3 regions of the Kitasatospora sp. NPDC005751 genome follow, and region 3 is predicted to be linked to each of the others. Evidence: predicted binding sites of a transcription regulator. Region 3 holds the regulator's gene; each other region holds the start of a gene.
The links. The regulator HrcA, encoded in region 3, represses chaperone genes, less so after heat shock. The targets are predictions, from matches to a motif close to TTNGCACTCNGNNNNNCNGAGTGCNAA.

Region 1: a site for HrcA is predicted at 3,374-3,400, ahead of groES (co-chaperone GroES). Genes of this name have one in related genera too.
Region 2: a site for HrcA is predicted at 1,968-1,994, ahead of ABZ497_RS06200 (FmdB family zinc ribbon protein). Genes of this name have one in related genera too.

The regions. Positions count from the first base shown of each region.
Region 1 is NZ_JBEXYC010000003.1:186,947-193,300, forward strand. Features, by position in the region: gene tsaD (tRNA (adenosine(37)-N6)-threonylcarbamoyltransferase complex transferase subunit TsaD) at 1-635, shown strand, start outside; gene ABZ497_RS05285 (hypothetical protein) at 650-985, shown strand; gene ABZ497_RS05290 (polysaccharide deacetylase family protein) at 1,046-1,984, shown strand; gene ABZ497_RS05295 (class I SAM-dependent methyltransferase) at 1,997-3,172, opposite strand; gene groES (co-chaperone GroES) at 3,542-3,847, shown strand; gene groL (chaperonin GroEL) at 3,980-5,608, shown strand; gene ABZ497_RS05310 (LysR family transcriptional regulator) at 5,741-6,354, shown strand, end outside.
Region 2 is NZ_JBEXYC010000004.1:43,780-50,133, forward strand. Features, by position in the region: gene ABZ497_RS06190 (potassium/proton antiporter) at 1-29, shown strand, start outside; gene ABZ497_RS06195 (MFS transporter) at 466-1,743, shown strand; gene ABZ497_RS06200 (FmdB family zinc ribbon protein) at 2,006-2,344, shown strand; gene mscL (large conductance mechanosensitive channel protein MscL) at 2,916-3,335, shown strand; gene ABZ497_RS06210 (hypothetical protein) at 3,346-3,615, opposite strand; gene ABZ497_RS06215 (sigma-70 family RNA polymerase sigma factor) at 3,739-4,710, opposite strand; gene ABZ497_RS06220 (phosphatase PAP2 family protein) at 5,241-6,089, shown strand; gene ABZ497_RS06225 (carbon-nitrogen hydrolase family protein) at 6,142-6,354, shown strand, end outside.
Region 3 is NZ_JBEXYC010000028.1:66,712-73,065, forward strand. Features, by position in the region: gene ABZ497_RS23630 (DUF3097 domain-containing protein) at 1-98, opposite strand, end outside; gene ABZ497_RS23635 (hypothetical protein) at 130-714, opposite strand; gene htpX (zinc metalloprotease HtpX) at 744-1,664, opposite strand; gene hrcA (heat-inducible transcriptional repressor HrcA) at 1,925-2,959, shown strand; gene dnaJ (molecular chaperone DnaJ) at 3,036-4,175, shown strand; gene ABZ497_RS23655 (16S rRNA (uracil(1498)-N(3))-methyltransferase) at 4,266-5,015, shown strand; gene ABZ497_RS23660 (PDZ domain-containing protein) at 5,142-6,354, shown strand, end outside.

The DNA of each region.
Region 1 (6,354 bases), on a different contig from region 3:
CCCGTGACGTCCGCCCGCTCGGCGCGACCATCGACGACGCGGCCGGCGAGGCCTTCGACAAGGTCGCCCGGGTGCTCGGCCTCGGCTTCCCCGGCGGTCCGGTGGTCGACCGCACCGCCCGTGAGGGCGACCCCAAGGCGATCGCCTTCCCCCGGGGCCTGAGCGGCCCGAAGGACCCGGCGTACGACTTCTCGTTCTCCGGCCTGAAGACCGCCGTCGCCCGCTGGGTGGAGGCCAAGCGCCGGGCCGGCGAGGAGGTGCCGATCGCGGACGTCGCGGCCTCGTTCCAGGAGGCGGTTACCGATGTGCTGACCCGCAAGGCGGTCAAGGCCTGCAAGGAGAACGGCGTCGACCACCTGATGATCGGCGGCGGCGTGGCGGCCAACTCCCGGCTGCGCGAGATGGCCCAGCAGCGCTGCGACAAGGCGGGCATCCGGCTGCGGGTGCCGCGTCCGGGCCTGTGCACCGACAACGGCGCGATGGTCGCCGCGCTGGGGTCCGAGATGGTCTGGCGCGACCGCGCGCCCTCGTCCTTCGACCTGTCGGCCGACTCCTCGCTGCCCGTCACCGAGGTGCACGTCCCGCACACGGACGTGCACGGCCAGGCGTACCAGGCGCTGGGCGGCGGTCGGTGACCACCACCGCCGCGATGTGGGAGGCGCGGGCCGCCGACGGCCGCGGGGCCGAGCTGTCGGCCTGGGTCCGCGAGGTCGCGCTGCCCGCGCTGCGCGGCTCGGCCGGTCTGGTCCGCGCCGAGCTGTTCGGTGCGCCGGGCGACCGGGTGCTGCTGATCACCTGGTGGACGGCGGAGCCGGTGCCCGTCCCCGAGCCGCCCGCCGCGCTGATCGGCCGCCCGGTGCACCGCTGGTCCTTCGCCAGCGAGCACCTGGAGTCCAACGAGCACGTGGAGTCCAGCGAGTACGTGGAGTCCAGCGAGCCCCCGGAGACCTGCGCGAACCCGGCGTCCGGGGCGGACCCGGAGTAGCGAGCTGCCGGGCCTGTCCGGGAACCGAACGGCCGGCCACTACCGTGCATAGCTGAGAGCATGCTGGACGGTAGCTGGGAGCGCGGCGCGGTGGAGCGGTACGGGCGGGGCAGGACGAGGACGTACGCGGTGGGGGCGCTGGCGCTGCTGGCCGCCGCCACCGGCTGTGGCAGCGGCGGCACGGGCGCCGGGCCCGCGGCGACCGCCGCGACGACGCCGGCGGCCGGGCAGCGGCCGTCCGCCGCGGCGAGTCCGACACCCACGGCGACGCCCGCCGCGGTGCCCGCCGCCGGGGACGCGGCGGCCTGGGCGAAGTGGAACCTCAAGCCGCTGCCGCCCGCCCCGCCGGCGCCGGCCGACAAGCCGGTCAAGCTCGAACGGACCGGCCCCGTACCGGTGTTCAGCGAGGTGAAGACCACCGACAAGGTCGTCTTCGTCACCATCGACGACGGCGCCGAGAAGGACCCGAAGTTCGTCGAGATGCTGACCGACCTCAAGGTGCCGGTCTCGATGTTCCTGACCCGGGACATCGTCAAGGACAACTACGGCTACTTCAAGCCGCTCCAGGCGCTCGGCAACCACATCCACAACCACACCGTCGACCACGCCCAGATGAGCAAGGTCGCGCCGGAGAAGCAGAAGTCCGAGATCTGCGACGCCCAGTCCGCGCTGACCCAGCAGTACGGCACCGCGCCGCTGCTGTTCCGCCCGCCGTACGGGGACGGCGCCAACACCCCGGCGCTGAACACCTCGGTGCAGCAGTGCGGGCCGCGCGCGATCGTGCTCTGGCGCGAGTCGATGCAGATCCACGACATGCAGTACCAGGCGGCGGACAAGAAGCTGCGGCCCGGCGACATCGTCCTCGCCCACTTCCGGGGGCCCAAGGACCTCAAGGGCGAGACGATGACGCAGATGTTCGGGGAGCTGCTGGCCCGCATCCAGGAGCAGGGTTTCGCGGTGGCCCGGCTGGAGGACTACATCCGGCCGCCCGCCGGCTGACCGGGAGTCCGCCTACGGGAGCGCCACCGGCCGGCCGAGCATCATCAGCGGGCCCTGGTCGGTGCGGCAGAGGATCACGGTGACGCTGTTCGGCCCGCTCGGCTTCAGCTGGCGGCGCAGCTCCTCCGGGGTGATCGCCATCCCCCGCTTCTTGATCACCACGGTGCCGACGGCCCGCTCGCGCAGCAGCGCCTTCAGCTTCTTGATGTGGAACGGCAGCACGTCGGTCAGCTCGAAGGCGTGCGCGTACGGGGTGGCGACCAGCCGGTCCGAGGTGAGGTAGGCGATCTTCGGGTCGATCAGCCGGCCGTGCACCCGCTCGGCCACCTCGGCGACCAGGTGGGCCCGGATCACCGCGCCGTCCGGCTCGTAGAGGTAGCGGCCGACCGGTCCGGCCGGCGGGTCGGGCAGGTCGCCGCCGGTCAGCGAGTCGCCGTGCGGCAGCAGGGTGGCGCGGTGCGGGCGGTCGGCCCCGGTGCCGAACCAGAGCACCGCCTCCTTGACGTCGCCGTGGTCGGAGACCCACTCGGCCTCCGCATCGCCCGGCACGGCCGTGTGCGGGATGCCGGGGGCCACCTTGAGCGCGCCGATCGGGGTGCGCCGGCCGGCCTCGATCGCCCAGGACAGCGGCGGGGCGTACGCCTCGGGGTCGAACACCCGGCCGCGCGAGGTGCGGCGGGCCGGGTCGGTGAAGACCGCGTCGTAGCCGGTGACGTCGACGTCGGCGACGTCCGCGCAGCGCACCTCGACCAGGTCCGCCAGGCCCAGTGCGGCGGCGTTGGCGGCGGTGGCCGCGCAGGCCGCCGGGTCCCGGTCCACGGCGAGCACCTCGATCCCGGCCCGGGCCAGCGCGAGGACGTCGCCGCCGATCCCGCAGCAGAGGTCGGCCAGCCGCCGCACGCCCAGCTCGGCGAAGCGCCGTGCCCGCCACTCCGCGACGCTGCGCCGGGTGGACTGCTCGACGCCGTTGGGCGTGAAGTACATCAGGTCGGCGTCCGCGCCGAACTTCGCCCGCGCCCGCTGCCGCAGCCGGGCCTGCCCGAACGCCGCCGAGACCAGCTCCGCCGAGTGCTCCCGGCGCAGCCTGGTCGCCAGCGCCAGCTCCTCCTCGGGCGCGAACTCGCGCAGCTCGGCGAGCAGGGACTGCCCCTCGGGGGTCAGCAGGGGCTGCAGGTTCTCGGTCTCCACCCGCTCATTCTCCCCGGTCGGTGCGCCGGGCCGCCCGGGGCCGGCCCGCCCGGGGCGGACGGACCGGACCGGACCGGGGCGGAGGGGCGAGCGCACTGGTGGAGTGGGCCCTGATCGGACGCACACGCGTGCGGATCATCGGCGGCGTCGTACGGGAGTGCGGCCCGGCAGCCGCCCGCGAGAACCGTTTCGGGCGCGCCGTTGGCACTCTGGTTGACTGAGTGCTAACCGCGGCCTATGGTCGTCCTTGGCACTCTCCACCAGGAGAGTGCTAACGCGAAGAAGCGTGTCTGACCCCCGCGACGGCAGGCCCGTAGGTTCGCCACTACCCGTTAGACAACCCCGTAATCTCCGAAGGGGAGCTCGGACGTGACCACCAGCAGCAAGGTTGCCATCAAGCCGCTCGAGGACCGCATCGTGGTCCAGCCGCTCGACGCCGAGACCACCACGGCCTCCGGCCTGGTTATCCCGGACACCGCCAAGGAGAAGCCCCAGGAGGGCGTCGTCCTGGCTGTCGGCCCGGGCCGCTTCGAGGACGGCCAGCGTCTGCCGCTCGACGTCGCCGTCGGTGACATCGTCCTGTACTCGAAGTACGGCGGCACCGAGGTGAAGTACCAGGGCGAGGAGTACCTCGTCCTCTCGGCGCGCGACGTTCTCGCCATCATCGAGAAGTAAGCAGCACCGAGAAGTAAGACGTTCCAGCCCGCCCCGGATCCGTGTCCCAGTGACAGGGGCCCGGGGCGTGGTTGTTGGTTCACGTAGTCCGGTGGCCGGCGTGCCGGTCGCAGCCCCGAGGGAATAGGGAACATGGCGAAGATCCTGCAGTTCGACGAGGACGCCCGCCGCTCGCTGGAGCGCGGTGTCAACAAGCTGGCCGACACCGTCAAGGTGACCATCGGCCCCAAGGGCCGCAACGTCGTCATCGACAAGAAGTTCGGTGCGCCGACCATCACCAACGACGGTGTCACCATCGCCCGTGAGGTCGAGCTCGACGACCCGTACGAGAACCTTGGCGCGCAGCTCGTCAAGGAGGTCGCCACCAAGACCAACGACGTCGCGGGCGACGGCACCACCACCGCCACCGTGCTGGCCCAGGCCCTGGTCAACGAGGGTCTGCGCAACGTCGCCGCGGGCGCCGGCCCGGCCGCCCTGAAGAAGGGCATCGACAAGGCCGTCGCCGCGGTCTCCGAGCACCTGCTGTCCATCGCCCGCGAGATCGAGGGCAAGGACGACGTCGCCGCCGTCGCGTCCCTCTCCGCGCAGGACACCCAGGTCGGCGAGCTCATCGCCGAGGCGATCGACAAGGTCGGCAAGGACGGTGTCATCACCGTCGAGGAGTCCAACACCTTCGGCGTGGAGCTGGACTTCACCGAGGGCATGCAGTTCGACAAGGGTTACCTGTCGCCGTACTTCGTCACCGACGCGGAGCGGCAGGAGGCGGTCCTGGAGGACCCGTACATCCTGATCAACCAGGGCAAGATCTCCTCCATCCAGGAGCTGCTCCCGCTGCTGGAGAAGATCCTGCAGGGCGGTGCCTCGAAGCCGCTGCTGATCATCGCCGAGGACGTCGACGGCGAGGCGCTGTCCACCCTCGTGGTGAACAAGATCCGCGGCACCTTCAACGCGGTCGCCGTCAAGGCCCCGGGCTTCGGTGACCGCCGCAAGGCGATCCTGGGCGACCTGGCCACCCTGACCGGTGCCACCGTCATCTCCGAGGAGGTCGGCCTCAAGCTCGACCAGGCCGGTCTGGACGTGCTGGGCACCGCCCGCCGCGTGACCATCACCAAGGACGAGACCACCGTCGTCGACGGCGCCGGTGACAGCGAGGCCGTCGCCGGCCGCGTCGCCCAGATCAAGGGCGAGATCGCCAACACGGACTCCGACTGGGACCGCGAGAAGCTGCAGGAGCGCCTGGCCAAGCTGGCCGGCGGCGTCTGCGTCATCAAGGTCGGCGCCGCCACCGAGGTGGAGCTGAAGGAGCGCAAGCACCGCCTGGAGGACGCCATCTCGGCGACCCGTGCCGCGGTCGAGGAGGGCATCGTCGCCGGCGGTGGCGCCTCCCTCGTCCACGCCGCCAAGGTGCTGGAGGGCGGCCTGGGCCTGTCGGGCGACGAGGCGACCGGTGTCGCGGTCGTCCGCAAGGCGCTCGCCGAGCCGCTGCGCTGGATCGCCCAGAACGCCGGCCTCGAGGGCTACGTCATCACCCACAAGGTCGCCGAGCTGGAGGCCGGTCACGGCTTCAACGCCGCCACCGGTGAGTACGGCGACCTGCTGAAGGCCGGCGTCATCGACCCGGTCAAGGTCACCCGCTCCGCGCTGGAGAACGCCGCGTCGATCGCCTCCCTGCTGCTCACCACCGAGACCCTCGTGGTGGAGAAGAAGGAAGAGGAGGCCGACAACGGCCACTCGCACGGCGGCCACGGCCACTCCCACTGACGCCTGATCAGTGACCGCAGGCCCGGTCCGCGCCCCTCGGGGTACGGGCCGGGCCTGCGGCGTGTGGGGCGTTTGACTCTTCAACTATCAGTTGAATTTTGCATAAAGCAAAGATTGCCTTATAACTGAGGCATGATCGAGGCCCGCCACCTGCGCGTTCTGCGTGCCGTCGCCCGCACCGGCTCCTTCTCCGCCGCCGCTCGTGAGCTGGGCTGTACGCAGCCCGCCATCAGCCAGCAGATGAAGGCCCTGGAGAAGTCCGTCGACACCCCGCTGGTGGTCCGTTCGGGGCGCGGCATGCAGCTGAGCGAGGCCGGGCGGGTGCTCCTCAAGCATGCCACCGGCATCCTGGCCGGGCTCTCCGCCGCCGAGGAGGAGGTCGCGGCGATCGCCGGACTGCGGGCCGGGCGGGTGCGGCTGGTCTCCTTCCCCACCGCGAGTTCCACCCTGGTGCCGCCGGCCGTCGCCCGGCTGCGGGACAGCCATCCGGGGGTGCGCGTGTCGCTGGTCGAGGCCGAACCGCCGGAGTCGCTGGCGATGCTGCGCGGCGGCGAGTGCGAGATCGCGCTGGCCTTCAGGTATCCGCAGGCCCCCGGCGGCGCGCCGACGCCCCTTCCGGCGTCCGCTCCCGGGCACGGCACGCCGCGCGAGGCGCGGGCCGAGGCCAATCTGGAGGCCCAGCAGCTCAGCGCCACCACCGACTGGTCCGACCTGGTGGTCACCCCGTTGCTCGACGACCCGATGGT
Region 2 (6,354 bases), on a different contig from region 3:
TCGCGGGGTGGCTGTACGGGCGGCGGTGACCGCGACGACCACGGGGGGTTCGTCCAGCGTTCACCTCCGATGGACGGGACAGATCTGGATGTCCTCTGTATGGTGGGGGTAGCGCGTCATCTACGCGCGTATATGCAGAACGATCGAAACACCCCAGCATCTGCCTGAAGCAGAGTTGGCGCGACCGCTCGGCGGCTGCGGCCCGGATCCCGGCAACCACGCCGGGCGGGCCCGGTAACTACCCCGGTCGACGCGCGAGAGGACGACTCTCGGCGCCGTCGGGGCCACCCCATGCCCCTTCCGCGCTACCAGGCAGCAGGAAGGACGACCGTGACGGCCCGCCGAACGGTCGAGAACACCGCGGACACCCGCGCCGCCCTGGCCACCGACACGCTCCCGGACACCCGGCCGGGCACCGGGGCCACCGCCGACCAGGGCGCACCCGCCCGCGTCGGGTACGGCGCACTGCTGCGCACCCCCGGGGCCTGGACGTTCCTGGCCCCCGCCTTCGCCGCGCGGCTCCCGTACGCGATGCTCAGCCTGGGCATCGTCCTGCTGGTGCTGGACACCCACGGCTCCTACGGCACGGCCGGCAGCGTCGCGGCGGTCTCCGCCGTCGCCCAGGCCTTCATCGGCCCGCAGACCGGCCGGCTGGCCGACCGCTACGGCCAGGCCGCCGTGCTCGTCCCGACCGTGATCGTGCACGCGGTCTCGGTCGGCGCGCTGATCGCGCTGGCCCTGGGCCACGCCCCGGTCTGGACCCTCTTCCTCGCCGCCGCCCCGGCCGGCGCCAGCGTGCCGCAGGTCGGCGCGATGGTCCGGTCCCGCTGGGTCGCCAAGCTCTCCGCCGAGGGTGCGGCCGGCGGGCGCTCGGCGTCCGCGCTGTCGGCCGCCAAGCTCAACACCGCCTTCGCCTTCGAGTCCGTGACGGACGAGTTCACCTTCGTGATCGGCCCGGTGCTCGCCGGCGCCATCGCCACCTCGGTCACGCCCGCCGCCGGGCTGATCGCCGAGGCCGCGCTGACCGTGGTCGGCGGACTGGCCTTCGCCGCCCAGCGGCGCACCGCGCCGGCCCGGCACCCGCACCAGCCCGGCGTCCGCCGGGTCTCCGCGCTCTCCTCCCCCGGCGTCCGGCTGCTGGCCGGCGCGTTCCTGGGCGTCGGCACCGTCTTCGGCGCCATGCAGGTGTCGGTCACCGCGTTCACCGAGTCGGTCGGCCAGCCCGGCGCCAACGGCACCGTGTACGGGATCTTCGCCGGCGGCTCGATGCTGGCCGGCGTGCTGTACGGCATGGTCGCCTGGCGCCGGGCCGCCCGGCACCGGATGCTGGCCAGCTACGCGCTGCTGGTCGTGGGCTGCTCGACGCTCTGGGCGATGCCCAACCTGGTCGCGCTGTCCGTCGCCGGGCTGGTCTGCGGCCTGGCCATCGCACCGACGCTGATCACCGGGTACACCCTGGTCGAGACGCTGGTCGCGGACGGCGCCAAGACCGAGGCCTTCACCTGGCTGACCGGTGCCATCGGGCTGGGCCTGGCGGCCGGGTCCACGGTCGCCGGACGGCTGATCGACGGACACGGGCCGTCGGCCGGGTTCCTGGTGCCGATGGCCGGTGCCGGGCTCGGCCTGGTCGCGCTGGTCGCGCTGCGGCACCTGCTGATCGCGCCGGGCGCGGCGAGCACGGTGGTCGCGGGCGCGAACGAGCGGGGCTCGGCTCCGCAGCTGGTCGGGGCGGCGAAGGGCTGAGCGGCGGGGCTCGGGGCGCCGGTCGGGGGCGTCGGGCGGCGTCGGGCGGCGTCGGGTCGGGTCGGACGCGTCCGGCCGGTCGGGTGGCGGGTCCGGGCCGGGGCGGCGGCCCTCGGCGGCCGGCTTCCGGCGGGCGCGGGAACGGGTGCTTCGGCGCGCCCCCGGCTCATCTCACATTCGAGTCGCTGGACTGATCCAGCGGAATGCCGCATCATTGACCATCGTTAGCACTCATCAGGCGAGAGTGCCAGGAGGAAGACAAGTGCCCACGTACCAGTACCAGTGCACCGAGTGCGGCAACGGCCTGGAGGCGGTGCAGAAGTTCACCGACGAGGCGCTGACCACGTGCCCCGACTGCCAGGGACGGCTCCGCAAGGTCTTCTCGGCCGTGGGTGTGGTCTTCAAGGGCTCCGGCTTCTACCGGACCGACAGCCGATCCTCGTCCACCAGCTCGGTGGGCACCGGCTCGTCGTCGAACTCGACCTCGTCGGGTTCGTCCTCGTCCGGCTCGTCGTCGGCTGCTTCGACCTCGTCCTCGTCGACCTCGGGCGGCTCGACCGCTGCCGCGAGCTCGGCTCCGGCGGCGAAGCCGGCCGGCTGAGACCAGACTTCGCAAGGCCCGTGGGCCCGCGCCATCGCGCGGCCCGCGGGCCTTTCGCGTGCCCGGGCGGAGGCAGGCCGCTCGCGGTCAACCGCCGATGGGCCCACTACCCCGTTCGGGTGTACAGAGTTGTCCACAGGGCCGAGTTGTCCACAGGCCTGGGGACAGGGCTTCCACCCGCCCCCAGGGCCGCCCAGAGTGTGCGTCGGAAGAGCCGGCCCGCACCCCGGGCCGGCGCCCCGCGACCACCGGTGGTGCCCATGTCGACCACGAGCCTCCCCCCGCGATTCCCGCCGCTCCCCGCCCCGGCCGTTCCGCCCCGGCGGGAGGTGCCGCCCTTCGCGCCGATCCGGCGTGGCGGCGGCCGCCTCCACCGGCTCCGCCGGGCCGCCCGGCACCGGCTCGGGGTGCCCGCCCTGCTGCTGGTCGCCCTGTCGGCCGCGCTGGCCGTCGGGCCCGCGCGGGCGGGTCTCTCCCCTCCGGGCGCCGCGCCGGTCGGCCGATCGGGTTGTCAATCGGAACACCTCGAAGCTCACCCGTGACCGGACCACGACTTCGTCGTTCACGCGGCATGAAAGGCTTCAAGGAATTCCTGCTGCGCGGAAATGTCGTCGAACTCGCCGTCGCCGTCGTCATCGGCGCGGCGTTCACCAACATCATCAACGCCTTCGTCAAGGGCGTGATCAACCCGATCGTCGGCGCCTTCGGAGCCAAGGACCTGGGCGCCTACAGCTCCTGCCTCAAGGGCCCCTGCGAGCTGAGCGCGACCGGCGAGGTCACGTCCGGGATCCTCATCCTGTGGGGCTCGGTGCTGAGCGCCCTCCTGCAGTTCGTCATCACCGCGGCCGTCGTCTACTTCTGCCTGATCCTGCCGATGACCAGGTTCGCCGCCCGGCGCAAGAGCCTCGCCGAGGTCCAGGCGGAGGCCGAGGCCAAGGAGGTCCTGCTGCTGACCGAGATCCGCGACGCGCTGGTCACGCAGCAGCGCTGAGCACGCCCCGTCAGTCCCCGTGGTGCGGCGGGCGCTGGCTCAGGTACCAGTCCAGTCCCCGTCCACCACTCTCCCCCGCTCCCGGGCGCCCGCCCCAGCCGGCGTCGGTGTCGTCACTGGACTGCTGGTCCAGCGGGTCCCGGAAGACCAGCCGGGCCTTCGTCGCGGCCTTGGGGTCGTCGGACGCCTTCACGGCCTCCGCGGCGTCCGTCCCGTCCCCGCCGTCCTGCCTGGGCTCCCGCTCGGTCACCGGCCCGCCTCCGTCTCGCACATCGTCCACTCCTCCAGCCTAGAAGCTCCCCGTGCCCGCGCCGACCGCCGCCGGGGACGCGTGAGGGCCCCGGTGCGGAGCGATTCCGCACCCGGGGCCCGGCACGACGGCGAGGTGGCGGCGGGGAGGCCGTCAGGCGGCTTCGAAGCCCGCGTGGTCGGCGATCCGCTTCAGCTCGGCCAGCGCGTGCTTCTCGATCTGGCGGATCCGCTCCCGCGTCAGCCCGTGCTGCTTGCCCACCTCGGTCAGCGTCCGCTCACGGCCGTCCTCCATCCCGTACCGCGACCGGATGATCGAGGCCGTCCGGTCGTCCAGGCGCCCGATCAGACCGTCCAGCTCCTCGCGGCGGAGCATGACCATCACGGCGTCCTCCGGGGACGTCGCCCCGGTGTCCTCGACCAGGTCGCCGAACTGGGTCTCGCCCTCGTCGTCGACGGACATGTTGAGGCTCACCGGGTCACGCGCCCAGTCCAGGACGTCCTTGATCCGCGCCTCGGTGGTGTCCAGCTCGGCCGCGATCTCGGCCGGCTCCGGCTCGCGGCCCAGCTCCTTGGACTTCTCCCGCTGGACACGCCGGATCCGGCCCAGCTCCTCGACCAGGTGGACGGGCAGCCGGATGGTGCGCGACTGGTCGGCGATGGACCGGGTGATCGCCTGCCGGATCCACCAGGTGGCATAGGTGGAGAACTTGAAACCCTTGGCGTAGTCGAACTTCTCCACCGCCCGCACCAGGCCGGCGTTGCCCTCCTGGATGAGGTCGAGCAACGGAAGGCCGCTGCGCGGGTAACGCCGCGCGACGGCGACGACCAGCCGGAGGTTGGAGCGGATGAAGACGTCCTTGGCGCGCTCGGCGTCCTCGGCTATCGCCTCCAGCTCCTCACGCTTCACACCCTTCGGGAGCTCCGCCTCCTCCAGCAGGTGCTGGGCGTACACACCGGCCTCGATCCGCAGCGAGAGCTCGACCTCCTCGGCGGCATCGAGCAGGGGCGTCCTGGCGATCTCGTCGAGATACATACCGACCAGGTCGCGGTCGGCCTCAAGGTTGGTCGGGCGGGCCGCGCGAGTCCGGTCGGCCCTGTCGCGAACGACGGCACGGGTGGCCATGCTTGCTCCCTTTGCTGGAATTGCCGAGGTCTGCCTGCCTGCCCCCAAGAGGGCAAGAATGCGGGCCCCGCGGGGCTCACACGTAACGATCCAACGAACAGATTCCGGACAACATTCCCAAGTCGCTCAGATTCTTCCGCCGATGCAGTATGCTGCCGGTTTTCACCACGCCCCTGGACGGAGCGTGACCGGACCGGCACCACAGGTGCCGGCCGGGCGGTCCACACGGCGCGGTCCGCCGAAAGCGGTCGGCGGGACCGCGGGTGCGGCCCCCCGGCGCCTTGCCGCTGCGCGGCCGCCCATGCCGGGGCCGTCGACGCACTCCTTTGCGGGCCCTTCACTCCGGAGAACCCGCGGGCAGCCGCGCGCGTTCCCGCCCGGCTCCGCCGGAGCCGCCGCTGCCACCGGTTCCGCACCCCGGAGCCGCCCCGCGCCCGCTCCCCGGCGCACGCAGATCCTCCGCACAAAAGATGCCAAATCGCTATCGCGCAGGCGTCCGATCAGCACAACGCACTGGGAAGGTGTCAGCCATGCACCTGACCAACAGCTCGCTTCTCCTCACCCCGCGTAATCGCCACCTGCTCCGGCACGTGGCGCTCGCGGCGGGCTGTACCGCGCTGTTCGCGGTCCTGGCCACCCTGGTGCAGACCGGCTGGTCCCCCCTCGCCCGCCTGGACCAGGGCTGGGTGGACGACATGCACCGCTACGCCCAGGGCCGAAGAGTCTGGGTCGCCTCGGTGCAGATGCTCACCGACATCGGCGGCACGATCACCATGCGCACGCTGCTCGGCGCCGCCACGCTCTGGCTCTGGCTGATCGGGGCCCGGGTGCTGGCCTGCTGGGCCGCGGCCCAGGCGCTGGTCGGCTGGGGCTTCCTGTGGGTCCTGAAGCTCTGCCTCGACCGCCTGCGGCCGCACTTCCCCGACCCGGTCGCCCACGCCGGCGGCCCGGCCCTCCCGTCCGGGCATGCGATGGCCTCCGTGATCACCTGCGCCGTCCTGGTCGGGCTGGTCTGGCACCGGTCCTCGCGCGGCGGGCGGATCACCGCCTGTTCGATCGCCGCGCTGACCGTGCTGACGATCGGCTGGACGAGGGTCGCCCTCGCCGTCCACTGGCCGAGCGACGTGCTGGGCGGCTGGCTGGCCGCCGGGATCGTCCTGGGCGCGGTCACCGTGGCCGTCGAGCTCTGCCGGCCCGGCGCGCTGGCCCGGGACGTCCGGCGGGTCAACTGGCGGACCAGGCCGAGGGTCCAGCGCGTCCTCGTTTCCCAGACCGCCCCCGCGCCCTACGACCCGGCCTTCGACCCGGCTTTTGATCCGGCCTTCGAGGAGGCCGCCGAGCGGGCCGGCGACCGACCGGACGGCGCGGTCAAGCCCTAGCGCGGGTCCCCGGCCTCGGGCCGGTCCGCCGGGCCCGCCTAGCCTGGCCTTCATGCCGCTTCCCTCGACGCCAGACCGGCCCGCTCCCGCCCCCGACTTCCCCGACCGGCCGCTACGGATCGCCGCCGCGCAGGCCCAGGCGGTGGCGGGCGACCTCCCCGCCAACGTCGCGACCGTCGCCGACCTGATCCGCGAGGCCGCCTCGGACGGCGTCCGCCTGGTGCTCTTCGCCGAGAAGTTCCTGTCCGGCTACGAGCCCGAGCTG
Region 3 (6,354 bases):
TCCTCGACCACGAGGTCCCGGTCGGCGGGCACCTCGGGGGCGGGCTGCTGCCGCTTCCACGGCGGGGTGAGGTCGGGTCCGTACTGGCGGCTGCGCATGCAGGTGACTATAGGCAGGCCCGACGGGGCGTCACAGGCCCGGCGCGCCCCAGACCGGGAACCAGCGGGTGAGGTCCTTCTCCAGCCGCAGGTCGTTCCCCAGCATGGCGTTGACCTGCAGTTCCAGCGGGCTGTCGCGCTTCTCCCCGCCGCCCGGCACCGGCGCGAACGGGTAGAAGGTGCCGCGCTTGTACAGGTAGACCAGCGCCAGCGGCTGCCCCTCGGCGCCGCGGAAGGCCACCAGCGAGCAGAGCAGCTGCGGGCCGAAGCCGTTCCCCTCCAGCTCGCTGTTGACCGCGTGCAGGTCGTTGACCAGCTCCGGCAGCTCCTCGGGGGTGTGCCGGGCGAGCAGCCAGGAGTAGCCGTAGGCGTCCTTGGAGGCCTCCACCGGGACGCCGCCGCGCTCGGTGTCGGCGTCCAGCAGGGCCCGGACCTGCCGCTCGACCTCGACGAAGGCGCCGCCCTCGACCGAGGAGAAGCAGACCGACCCGACGCCGGTCGGCCGGAAGCCGGCCGCCGCCTCCAGGGTCAGCGCGGCCGAGGGCACGCCGAACAGCTGGTCGAGGTCGGGCCGGACGGGCTTGGTGCGGCCGAACAGTGCGTCCAGGATTCCCACGGCGGTCCCCTCCGGGGCGTGTCGTCGGCTCAGCGGCCGAGCTGGGTGGAGATCTTCGCCAGCTGCTCCAGCCGCTTCTCCAGCGAGGGGTGGGTGGAGAACAGCTGCGAGGCGGCCTCCCGGGCGCTCAGCGCGGGGGCGAAGTAGAAGGCGTTGTACGGCTGGGCCTGGCGCAGGTCCTTGGTCGGGATCGCGGCGATCTGGCCGGTCACCTTGGTGAGCGCCGAGGCCAGTGCGCTGGGCCGGCCGGTGAGCTGGGCGGCGGCCCGGTCGGCGGCCAGCTCCCGGTAGCGGGAGAGCAGCCGGGTCAGCAGGAAGCTGATCGCGTACACCACCACCGACACCAGCGGGATGACCAGCGCGGCGATCGCGGCGTTGGAGTCGTTGCTGTTGCGGCCGCCGCCCATGAAGCCGCCGTACATCGCGATCCGGGTCATCGCCCCGGCCAGTACGCCGAGGAAGCCGGCGATGGTCATCACCGCGACGTCCCGGTGGGCGACGTGCGACAGCTCGTGCGCCAGGACGCCCTCCAGTTCCTCCGGTTCCAGCCGCCGCAGCAGCCCGGTGGTGACGCAGACCACCGCGTTCTGCGGGTTGCGGCCGGTCGCGAAGGCGTTCGGCATGTCGTTGTCGGCGACCGCCACCCGGGGTTTGGGCATGTCGGCGAGGGCGCAGAGCCGGTCGACGGTGCCGTGCAGCTGGGGGTACTGCTCCGGGGTCACCCGGTGGGCGCCCATCGCCCGTTCGGTGATCTTGTCGCTGAACCAGAACTGGGCCACGAACAGCCCGCCGGAGATCAGCACGATCAGTGGCCAGGCGCCGCGCAGCAGCGCGATCAGCAGGCCGGTGAAACCCACGTACAGGAGCCCGATCACGAACATGGTCCCGACCATCCGGCCGGTCAGGCCGCGGTCCGGGGCGAAGCGGGTGGGCTGGCCCGAGGTCGACATCGCTGGTCCTCCGTTCGCCGTTCGCTATCGATGCTGCCACCCGGCCGGTCCCGCGGCATCACCCGCGCGCCGCGCGATGCGGGCAGGATCACCCCGGCGGTGCCGTTCCTGCCGTCGGACCCGGGCCTTACACTGGCAGGTACGGTTCTGGCACTCCTCTGTTCAGAGTGCCAAAGGACGCGGTCCGCCCGGCGGACCGCACCATGCCGGAACGACACACGTCACCACGGACAACGTGCGAAGAGGGAGGTGCGTGCCCCATGGCCGGTGAGGTCCGCCAGCTCGACGAACGCAAGCTCGCCGTGCTCCGCGCCATCGTCCAGGACTACGTGGGCACCGAGGAGCCGGTCGGCTCCAAGGCTCTCGTCGAACGCCACAACCTCGGGGTCTCCCCGGCCACCGTCCGCAACGACATGGCCGCGCTGGAGGAGGACGGCTTCATCCACCAGCCGCACACCAGCGCCGGGCGGATCCCCACCGACAAGGGGTACCGCCTCTTCGTCGACCGGCTCGCCGAGGTCAAGCCGATGAGCGCGCCCGAGCGGCGGGCGATCCGGCACTTCCTGGACGGCGCGGTGGACCTGGACGACGTGGTCGCCCGCACGGTCCGGCTGCTCGCCCAGCTCACCCGGCAGGTGGCGGTGGTCCAGTACCCCTCGCTCTCCCGGTCCACGGTGCGCCACATCGAGCTGGTCGCACTCGCTCCGGCCAAGGTCATGCTGGTCCTGATCACCAACACCGGCCGGGTCGAGCAGCGGATGGTCGACTGCCCGGGTCAGGTCGGCGAGGTGGTCCTCGCGGACCTCCGTGCCAAGATCAACACGAGGGCCGTCGGCGTGCGGCTGCCCGACGTGCCGGGGCTGCTGGACGAGCTCCCGGCGATGTTCGAGGCGGTGGACCGGCCGGCCGTCACCGTCGTCCTGGCGACGCTCTTCGAGGCGCTCGCCGAGCAGAACGAGGAGCGGATCATGCTGGCCGGCACGGCCAACCTGACCCGCTTCGGCCACGACTTCCCGCTCACCATCCAGCCGGTGCTGGAGGCGCTGGAGGAGCAGGTCGTCCTGCTGCGCCTCCTGGGTGAGACGGCGGACGCCGGGATGACGGTCCGGATCGGCCGGGAGAACGCGTACGAAGGGCTCAATTCCACCTCGGTCGTCTCGGTCGGTTACGGTTCGGGCGACGAGAGCGTGGCCAAACTGGGTGTGATCGGTCCGACCCGGATGGACTATCCGGGCACAATGGGGGCGGTGCGAGCGGTGGCACGGTACGTGGGCCAGATCCTGGCCGAGTCGTAGGGAACGACCGGTGTCACACAGGTGACACCGGTACCAGTCGCAAGCACTTCTACAGGCGGAACAAGCGGAGCATTTGGTGGCCACGGACTACTACGCGGTACTCGGCGTCCGACGGGATGCGGGGCAGGACGAGATCAAGAAGGCGTTCCGGCGCCTGGCGCGCGAACTGCACCCGGACGTCAACCCCGACCCGAAGACGCAGGAGCGGTTCAAGGAGATCAACGCCGCCTACGAGGTCCTCTCCGACCCGCAGAAGCGGCAGGTCTACGACCTCGGCGGGGATCCCCTCTCGCCCAACGGCGGAGGCGCGGGCGGCTTCGGCGCGGGCGCGGCCGGGTTCGGCTTCTCCGACATCATGGACGCGTTCTTCGGCGCGGCCGCCGGTCAGCGCGGCCCGCGCTCGCGCACCCGGCGCGGCCAGGACGCCATGATCCGGCTGGAGATCACCCTGGAGGAGGCCGCGTTCGGCACCACCAAGGAACTCCAGGTCGACACCGCCGTCACCTGCACCACGTGCAGCGGCGAGGGCGCCGCCCCCGGCACCTCCGCGCAGACCTGTGACATGTGTCGCGGCAAGGGCGAGGTCTCCCAGGTCACCCGGTCCTTCCTGGGCCAGGTCATGACCTCCCGGCCCTGCCCGCAGTGCCAGGGCTTCGGCACCGTCGTGCCGACCCCGTGCCCGGAGTGCGCCGGCGACGGCCGCGTGCGGGCCCGCCGCACCCTGACCGTGAAGATCCCGGCCGGTGTCGACAACGGCACCCGGATCCAGCTGGCCGGCGAGGGCGAGGTCGGCCCCGGCGGCGGCCCGGCCGGCGACCTCTACGTCGAGATCGCCGAGAGCACCCACCCGACCTTCCAGCGCCGCGGCGACGACCTGCACTGCACGGTCACCATCCCGATGACGGCCGCCTCGCTCGGCACCCAGGTGCCGCTGCAGACCCTGGACGGGCTGGAGGAGGTCGACATCCGGCCCGGCACCCAGTCCGGCCAGTCGATCCCGCTGCACGCCCGCGGCATCACCCATCTGCGCGGCGGCGGCCGGGGCGACTTGATAGTGCACGTCGAGGTGCAGACGCCCACCAAGCTCGACCCCGAACAGGAGGACCTGCTGCGCCGGCTCGCGGTGCTGCGCGGCGAGGAGCGGCCCTCCGGGCAGTTCGCGCCGGGGCAGCAGGGGCTGTTCTCCCGGCTGAAGGACGCCTTCAACGGCCGCTGACCGTACCGGCGCCCGGTGCCCCGCTCCCGGCGGGTCACCGGGCGCCGTCGTTCCCCCGTCCGTCCCCCCACCCCCACTCCAGGAACCGCCATGACCGCGCCCGTGTTCGTCGTCGAGACCGCGCAGCTCGCCTCCGCCGCCCCCGGCGCGGTGGTCCGGCTGGACGGCCCGGAGGGGCGGCACGCCGCCGCCGTGAAGCGGCTGGAGCCGGGCGAGGCGGTGACCCTGGCCGACGGGCTCGGCCTGGGCGCCGACGGCACCGTCACGGCCGTGCACGGCAAGGACGCCGTCGAGGTGACGGTCGCCGCGGTCCGCCGGGAGGCCGAGCCGGCGCCGCGGATCGTCGTCGTCCAGGCGCTGCCCAAGGGCGACCGCGGCGAGCTGGCGGTGGAGACCATGACCGAGGTCGGCGTGGACGTGGTGATCCCCTGGGCCGCCTCCCGCTGCATCACCCAGTGGAAGGGCGAGCGCGGTGCCAAGGCGCTCGCGAAGTGGCGCTCCACCGCCCGCGAGGCGGGCAAGCAGTCCCGCCGGCTGCGCTTCCCCGAGGTCCGCGAACTCGCCACCACCCGCCAGCTGGCGCCCGTCCTGGCCGGGGCCGCGCTCGCCGCGGTGCTGCACGAGGACGGCGCCGAGCCGCTGGCCGGTGCCGCGCTGCCCGGCGGCGGGGACATCGTGCTGGTGGTCGGCCCCGAGGGCGGGGTCTCCCCGGAGGAGCTGGCCGCCTTCGCCGAGGCCGGTGCCAGGCCGTACCGGCTCGGGGCCTCGGTGCTGCGCACCTCGACCGCGGGAGTGGCCGCCGGCGCCCTGCTGCTGGGCCGCACCGGCCGCTGGGGCTGAGCGGGCCGGTCGCCGCACGGACCGTTCGTCCCCCGGCGGTTCGTTCCCCGGCGGTTCGTCCCCCGTAGGGGGCGGCCTGCGCGAAACCGGAGGCGCGCCGCCCCGGCGGGTGCGTAGGGTGCGGCTGTGAGCGAATCCCCGAGCACCCCTGCCGGCGCCTACCTGCGCCATCCGCACCTGCACGGTGACCTGATCACCTTCGTCGCGGAGAACGACGTCTGGCTCGCCCCGCTGGACGGCGGCCGGCCCTGGCGGCTGACGGCCGATCACGTCCCGGTCCGCCGCCCGCGCTTCTCGCCGGACGGCCGGCACATCGCCTTCGTCTCCACCCGGGACGGCGCGCCCGAGGTGCACGTCGCGCCGGTGGACGGCGGGCCGTCCCGGCGGCTGACGTACTGGGGCAGCGACCAGACGCAGCTGCAGGGCTGGACGGCCGACGGCAGCCCGGTCGCCACCACCTCCGCCGGACAGGCCACCCTGCGCCGCACCTGGGCCCACGCCGTACCGCTGGACGGCGGCGAGCCGCGGCGGCTGCCGTACGGGCCGGTCGGCGGCGTGGCGTACGAGCCGGGCGGCGACCGGGTGCTGCTGCTCTCGGCGGCCGGTGCGGAGCCCGCGCGGTGGAAGCGCTACCGCGGCGGCCGGGTCGGCAAGCTCTGGATCGGCGCCGAGCGGTTCGCCCGCGTCCACGAGGAGCTGGACGGGCACATCGAGGCGCCGCTCTGGGTCGACGCGCCCGGCGGCGCCCGGATCGCCTTCCTGGCCGACCACGAGGGCGTCGGCGAGCTCTACTCCAGCCTCCCCGACGGCAGCGGCCTGCGCCGCCACACCACCTCCCCGGAGGGCTTCTACGCCCGCGGCGCGACCAGCGACGGCACCCGGGTGATCTGGCACCGGGCCGGTGACCTCTGGCTGCTGGACGACCTCGACGGCGCCGAGCCGCGCCGGCTGGACGTCCGGCCGTCCGGCCCCCGGGCCGGCCGGCGGCCCCGCCCGGTGCCGGCCGCGCACTGGCTGGAGAGCGTCGCCCCCGACCGCACCGGCCGGGCCGGCGCCGTGGTGGTGCGCGGCAGCGTGCACTGGCTGCCGCACCGGGAGGGCCCCGCCCGGGTGCTGGACGAGACGCCCGGCGTCCGGGCCCGGCGGGCCCAGGTGGTGCCCGGCGAGGACGGTGCGCAGGGCGTGCTCTGGGTGACCGACGCCGACGGCGAGGACGCCGTCGAGTACGCCCCCGCCGTGCTCGGCGAGGAGCGCCGCCGGCTGGCCGGCGGACAGCTGGGCCGGGTCCGCGCGCTGGCGGTCTCGCCGGACGGCAAGCAGGCGGCGGTCGGCGCGCACG